One region of the Chitinimonas koreensis genome, then DNA from elsewhere that is predicted to be linked to it. Evidence: predicted binding sites of a transcription regulator. Region 1 holds the regulator's gene; each other region holds the start of a gene.

Region 1 (2,261 bases):
CTTGAGCTTGTTGGAGATCGGCAGGAAGAACAGGTTGGCCGAGCCAACGCCGTAGATGGTGGCGACGAAGGCCACCGCGATGCCGGAGCCGAGCTTGGCCGGCTCGCTGAGGTTTTCCATCACGTGGATCAGGCCCATCACCGCGCCCAGGATGCCGATGGTCGGCGCATAGCCGCCGGCCGATTCCCAGATCTTGGCGGCGGCGCGGTGCTTCTCCTCGTAGGCGCCGATCTCCAGTTCCATGGTGTGGCGGATCGCCTCGGGCTCGGCGCCGTCGACCAGCATCTGCAGCGCGCGCTTGACGAACGGATCCTTCTCGCCCATCAGCGGCGTTTCCAGCGCCAGGAGGCCGCCGCGGCGGGCGGTATTGCTCCAGTTCACCACCGCCTTGACCTGGGCTTCGAGCTCCAGCGCCGGCGGCAGGATGATCCAGCGCGCCAGCCGGATGCCGTTCATGAAGGTGTCGAGCGTGCTTTGCAGCAGCACCGCGCCGATGGTGCCGCCGATCACGATGAGGAAGGCAGTGAATTGCAGCAGCGAGGAAATCCGGCCGCCTTCGAGCAATTGGCCGCCGATGATGGCGATGAGGCCCAGCAGCAGGCCGATCAGGCTCAGTCTGTCCATGTATTCGGATGATGTGGTGGTGGGAGATCGAACCTTGGCGGGTTATAGCAGATTTGCCCGCCGGGCCGTAGCTTCAAATGCGCTGCATGCCGCGCCGGGAGCGGCATGGCGCCATGCGGCGACGCCGCGCGCCGGCGCAGCGCGCCGGCTATTTCCGGGTCCAGTCGCTCAGCCGGGCGCGCAGCCGCGCCACCGCCTGGCTGTGCAGCTGGCAGACGCGCGACTCGGAGACGTTGAGTACCGCGCCGATTTCCTTGAGGTTCAGTTCCTGCTCGTAGTAGAGCGCCATGACCATCTTCTCGCGCTCGGGCAACTGCTCGACGCCCTCGATCAGCACGCGGCGGAAATCGTTGTCGTCGAGTTCGTTGAGCGGATCGGCGTTGTCGTCGGCGGCCAGGCTGTCGAGCGGGCTGCGGCCCTCGTCCTCGCCGTCGTGGTCGTCGTAGTAGATCAGCTGGTGGCCGCGGCAGTCGGCCAGCAACGCCTGGTACTCGGCCAGCGGCAGGCCCATCGCCTCGGCCACTTCGGATTCGCTCGGCGCGCGGCCGAGCTTGTGCTCGACCTTGGAGATCGCCTTCTCGATGTCGCGCATCGAGCGGCGCAGCTGGCGCGGCAGCCAGTCGGCCTCGCGCAGCTCGTCGAGCATCGCGCCGCGGATGCGCTGGGTGGCGTAGGTCTCGAACTGGACGCCGGCGAGCGGATCGAAATTGCGCGCGGCGTCCATCAGGCCGATCAGGCCGGCCTGGATCAGGTCGTCCACCTCCACGCTGGCCGGCAGTTTCGCCACCATGTGGTAGGCCAGCTTCTTGACCAGCGGCGCGTAGTCGGCGACACGCTGCTCCACCGGGTCGGCGGCGTGTTGGCGGTAGGCGCCGATCGCACGGGAGGAGGACATCATCGAATCAGGCTGGAAATGTGTGCTTCTTTATCGGATAGACCGCGGGCTTTGCCAACGGCCGGCGAAGATTAGCAATCGCCTGTAAGACTGACAATCGGCGCGGCGACAAGTGCCGAAGGCCATTGCGGCGGCGCGGCGCTGCCGTTCGGGCCGGTTCGGTCATGCCGGCGTCGTAGGTGGGCGGAACCGTTGGGCGGCAGGCCGTCCGCGCCGGCGCGTGGCTGCATGCCGGCGAGGAAGACGGCGCATCATGGCCATCCGTCCCGTTCCCATCGCTTGTGGCGATCCGTCCCAATCGCTTGTGGCGATCCGTCCCAATCGCTTGTGGCGATTGGGACGGTGGCTCGACCGGCTGCGCTTATGCCGCAGCGGTCGTGCAAGCCTGCGCAGACGCGATGCGTGCCTGCGCGCGATTGGCGGCGCCGATCAGCGCCTGCAAGGATGCGGTGACGATGTTGGCCGACAGGCCGACGCCGTAGACGGCGCCGTCTACGCCGTCGAAGGCGATCTCGACGAAGGCGACGGCGCGGGCGTCGGCGCCGTGGCCGAGCGAGCGTTCTTCATAGCTCAGCACCTTGAGCGGCAGGCCGAGCGCGTCGGTCGCGGCGGCGATCGGGCCGTTGCCGGCGCCTTCGAGCCGCTGCGAATGGCCGCCGCGCTCGACCACCAGCTCGATGCGCTGCGCCTCGCCGTCCTCGTCGAGGTGATGGCCGTGCAGCCGCAGCGGCGCCTGCGCCTC
Region 2 (2,261 bases), 380 kb from region 1:
ACCAACGTGCCGGTCAAGAGCCTGCACCGCAACGAGATGCCGGCCGAGATGGGCCGCTGCCTGCGCGAGGCGATCGCCCTGTGCGACCGCTTCGTGGTTTCGACCGAGCCGCTGGCGCAGGCCATGCGCGACTATCACGACGACATCCGGGTGATGCCCAACCGCATCGACGGCTCGCGCTGGCTCGACCTGGCGCCGCTGCGGCGGCAGGGCGGCAAGCCGCGCATCGGCTGGGCCGGCGGGGTCAGCCATACCGGCGACCTCGAGCTGATCGCCGACGTGGTCAAGGAACTGGCCGACGAGGTCGAGTGGGTGTTCCTCGGCATGTGCCCCGAGGCCCTGCGCGCCTATGTCGCCGACTTCCAGCCCGGGGTGCCGATCGACAAGTACCCGGCCAAGCTCGCCGGCCTGGGGCTGGACCTGGCGCTGGCGCCGCTGGAGATCAACGCTTTCAACGAGGCCAAGTCCAATCTCAAGCTGCTCGAATACGGCGTGCTCGGCTACCCGGTGATCTGCACCGACATCGTGCCCTACCAGTGCAGCCTGCCGGTCACCCGGGTGAAGAACCGCTTCCGCGACTGGACCGGCGCGATCCGCGAGCACCTGGCCGACCGCGCCGAGCTGGCCCGCCGCGGCGATGCGCTGCGCGAGGCGGTGATCCGCGACTGGCTGCTGGAGAACCATCTGGAGGCCTGGCTGGCGGCGTGGACGCGCTGACGGACGGGAACGGCGCAGGAGGGACAGGAGCGGCTCCAGCCGCGAATGGCGAGGGTGGGAGCCCCGGCCGTTCGCGGCTGATGCCGCGCCTGCGGATAGCTGGAAACCGGGCCATGGGCTGCGATGGCCATGCCGAACGAAAAAAATCGTTCAAATGGCTAAAGTTGCCGGCCGAGTTGCCGATGTCACGGTTGCGCCCAGGGTATTGGGCCGAGAAATACGGGAAAGTAAGTTAGCGTTCGCTAAAGTTTTCCCGAAACGGTTCGATATTAGGCTCAAGTTTCAGCGACTACCGTTGCATGGCGTAGATCTGAGACCCCAGCTAACTGACCAGTAGGAGTCAAATCATGCAAGTCATCAACACCAACGTTGCGTCGTTGAATTCCCAACGCAACTTGACGGCTTCATCGTCGAGCCTGAGCACCTCGCTGCAGCGCCTGTCTTCCGGCCTGCGCATCAATTCCGCCAAGGACGACGCCGCCGGCCTGGCGATCTCGGAGCGCTTCAGCGCCCAGATCCGCGGCATGGACCAGGCCCGCCGCAACGCCAACGACGGCGTGTCGCTGACCCAGACCGCCGAAGGCGCCCTGAGCAAGATGGGCGACATCCTGCAACGGATCCGCGAACTGGCGGTGCAGTCGTCCAACGCCACCAATTCCTCGTCCGACCGCCTGGCGATCAACGCCGAAGTCGGCCAGCTGACCGCCGAGCTCGACCGCTTCTCGACCACCACCGAGTTCAACGGCCTCAAGCTGCTCGACGGTTCGCAAGCGTCGTCGGTGTTCCAGGTCGGCGCCAACGCCAACCAGACCGTGACGGCGACCACCGCCAACTTCCGCACCTCGGCCTACGGCACCAACCAGGTCGGCTCGATCACCGCGACCTCGTCGGGCGCCGCGGTCACCGGCGGCGTAGCCGTGACGGCCTCGGGCAGCATCATCATCCGCGGCGGCGCCGCCAGCGGCTCGATCAGCGTCGGCACCACCGACTCGGCCAAGTCGATCGCCGACAAGATCAACGCCCAGACCCAGACCGGCGTGCGCGCCGCGGCCCGCACCGAGACCACGCTGACCTTCGGCGCCACCGGCAGCTACACGCTGAGCGCCTTCGGCAGCAACACCACCGGCCAGACGGTGACCTTCAACATCACCAACGCCACCACGTCGGCCGGCCTGGCCGACGCGGTGACGGCGTTCAACAACCAGTCGTCCAAGACCGGCGTGACCGCCAAGCTCAACAGCACCGGTACCGGCGTGGTGCTGACCTCGGACGCGGGCGACAACATCAAGCTCACGGTGGCCGCCAGCGGCAACGCGGGCGCGGTGTCGGGCGGGGGCGCGGCGCTGGCCACCGGTGCCTCGGGCACGCTGATGATCGCCGGCCAGATCATGCTGGACTCGGACAAGTCGTACACGATCGAAAGCTCGGGCGCGGCGCTGACCACCTCGATCTTCGGTACCGCGGTGGCGGCCGGCGACCAGCTGACCTCGAGCCTCAAGACGGTGTCGACGCTGGACGTGACCAGCTTCGACAACGCCACGCAA
Region 3 (2,261 bases), 2.2 Mb from region 1:
CGATCACCGTCACCACCACCGGCACGCGCAGCTTGGTCATTTCGTACAGATTGCGGCCGATCGCCTCGGACTGGCCGCGCTCCTCGGCACCGATGCCGGGATAGGCGCCCGGCGTATCGACGAAGGTGAACACCGGCAGGCCGAACTTCTCGGCCAGCCGCATCAGGCGCAGCGCCTTGCGATAGCCCTCGGGCCGCGGCATGCCGAAGTTGCGGTACTGGCGGTCCTTGGTGTCGCGACCCTTCTGGTGGCCGATCACCATGCAGGCCTGGCCGTTGAGCCGGGCCAGCCCGCCGACGATGGCGGGATCATCGGCATAGGCGCGGTCGCCATGCAGCTCCTCGAAATCGGTGAAGATCTCGCGGACGTAGTCGAGGGTGTAGGGACGTTGCGGATGGCGGGCGACCTGCGAGATCTGCCACGGCGTGAGCTTGCCGTAGATGGTCTTGGTCAACTCCTGGCTTTTCTTGCGCAGATGATCGATTTCGACGGAGATGTCGACAGCCGAATCGTCCTGCACATAGCGGAGTTCTTCGATCTTGGTCTCGAGCTCCGCGATCGGCTGTTCAAAATCGAGAAAGGTGGTCTTCATGCTTGGGCGTGTCGCTGGCGCGATCCTCGAAACCCGCCGCCCCATGGCTGGATAAGCCACTCGGGCGTAACGGATTTCCTCTATGCAGTTGCACCGATGTCCGGCGAAATCGCGCCATTATGGCGAAACTCGGCCGCCCCGCAAGATTGACACACCGGATGTTCGAGCAGCCGTCCGGCTTTGGAATCCGGACCGATCCGCCGTTGAAGGCGCGCTATTCGTTGGTGAAGACGATCTCGGCGCGCACGCCGCCCTTCTGGATCGCGAGGCGGCTTCTGGCGTTGAGCACGATGGGCGAACGGGTGTTGGCCTGGATGCCGTCGCCGCCGCGCGTCAGGGTCAGCAGCATGACCAGGCCGTCGTCGCCGGAGAAACCGATCTTCTCGCACTCGGCATCGGACAGGGTCAGCTGGTAGTTGAGGCCCAGGAGCTGCGCGTCGATGACGCTGAACACCACCTCGGCGTCGTCGAGCGACTGCATCCACAGCACCTTGGGTTCGGCCACGTCTTCGTGCAGCAACTTGAAGCGCTGGCAGCGCTCGAAACCGGGCAGGCCGTCGGGGAACACAATCAGCGATTGCTCGTCGACATCGAGGGTACCGAAACGGGGCGTGACGACTTGCATGCTGGCCTGGCTCCTGGTTCAAGTTCTCCGGAATCTAGCCGAAATCATGCAGGACAGCCAAGCGCGACGCGCGCGCGAAAAATTTTTGCAATCACCGCTAAAGTTTTCTCCGCACTCGCCGATACCGCGTATAGCGTGGTATTAAAAGACAGGAAAATCGACCGGCCGCAGGCTGGCGAAAGGCTCATCATGAAGATCGACAATTCAGGCAAGCCGCTGAACACCTCGCTGTCGCGCACCGACACGCGCGGCGGCAAGACCGGCCAGGCCGAGACCGCATCGGCGCCCGAAGTCCGCGGCGACAGCGTCGAGATCAAGCCGTTCAGCGCCAAGCTGGCGTCGCTCGAGGCGAATCTGGCCAGCCAGCCCGTCATCGACGAGGCCAAGGTCGCCGAAATCCGCCAGGCGATCGCCGAGGGCCGTTTCACCGTGCGCGCCGACGCCATCGCCGACAAGCTGATGGCCAGCGTCAAGGAGCTGCTGTCGGGCAAGTCCTGACCGCAAGCACGCCGCAGACGAGGCATACTATGCAGCGCCGGCCGCCGGTTGATCCCGGCGCCGGCGTTTCGCTTTTCCGCACCGCCGACGCGAGGCCGCCATGCCCCCCCTTCCCCTGCTGGTCGTACTTCAGAATGAGCTGGCCGAGCTGCAGGCCTTCGTCGCCCTGCTCGAGCGCGAGCAGCGCGCGCTGGTCGCCAACACGCTGGCCGACCTGGTCGAGTTCGCCAAGGAGAAGGCTGCCCGCGCGCAGACGCTCGAGGCGCTGGCCAAGGAGCGCAAGCGGCTGTTCGAGGTCAACGGCGTCGAGCTGTCGCCCGATCCGCCGCACCCGCTGACCGGCGCCCGCCAGCTGCCGGCCGAGCATCTGCCGACGCTGGCCGCGCTGTGGCAGGAGCTGATCCAGAGCGCCCGCCAGGCCAGCGCGCTCAACCTGACCAACGGCCGGCTGATCGACACCCGCCAGCAGCAGAACCAGCAGCTGATGTCGATGCTGCAGGCGACCCACACCACCTCGCTGTCCTACGATGCCTACGGCCAGCCGCG

Evidence for each region. Region 1 encodes FliA, which starts transcription of late flagellar genes. Its sites were predicted from a motif close to GCTAAAGNTNNNNNNNNNNCNGCCGATAAT; they were not measured.
Region 2: H9L41_RS09880 (flagellin N-terminal helical domain-containing protein) is a predicted target of FliA. The motif match lies at 959-988, and genes of this name have one in related genera.
Region 3: flgM (flagellar biosynthesis anti-sigma factor FlgM) is a predicted target of FliA. The motif match lies at 1,314-1,343, and genes of this name have one in related genera.

What each region holds. Positions count from the first base shown of each region.
Region 1 is NZ_CP060704.1:1,892,632-1,894,892, forward strand. Features, by position in the region: gene H9L41_RS08300 (flagellar motor protein) at 1-624, opposite strand, end outside; gene H9L41_RS08305 (RNA polymerase sigma factor FliA) at 773-1,519, opposite strand; gene H9L41_RS25655 (alpha-isopropylmalate synthase regulatory domain-containing protein) at 1,881-2,261, opposite strand, start outside.
Region 2 is NZ_CP060704.1:2,271,407-2,273,667, forward strand. Features, by position in the region: gene H9L41_RS09875 (methyltransferase domain-containing protein) at 1-717, shown strand, start outside; gene H9L41_RS09880 (flagellin N-terminal helical domain-containing protein) at 1,065-2,261, shown strand, end outside.
Region 3 is NZ_CP060704.1:4,131,791-4,134,051, forward strand. Features, by position in the region: gene H9L41_RS17360 (acetyl-CoA carboxylase carboxyltransferase subunit alpha) at 1-592, opposite strand, end outside; gene fliW (flagellar assembly protein FliW) at 807-1,217, opposite strand; gene flgM (flagellar biosynthesis anti-sigma factor FlgM) at 1,407-1,715, shown strand; gene H9L41_RS17375 (flagella synthesis protein FlgN) at 1,816-2,261, shown strand, end outside.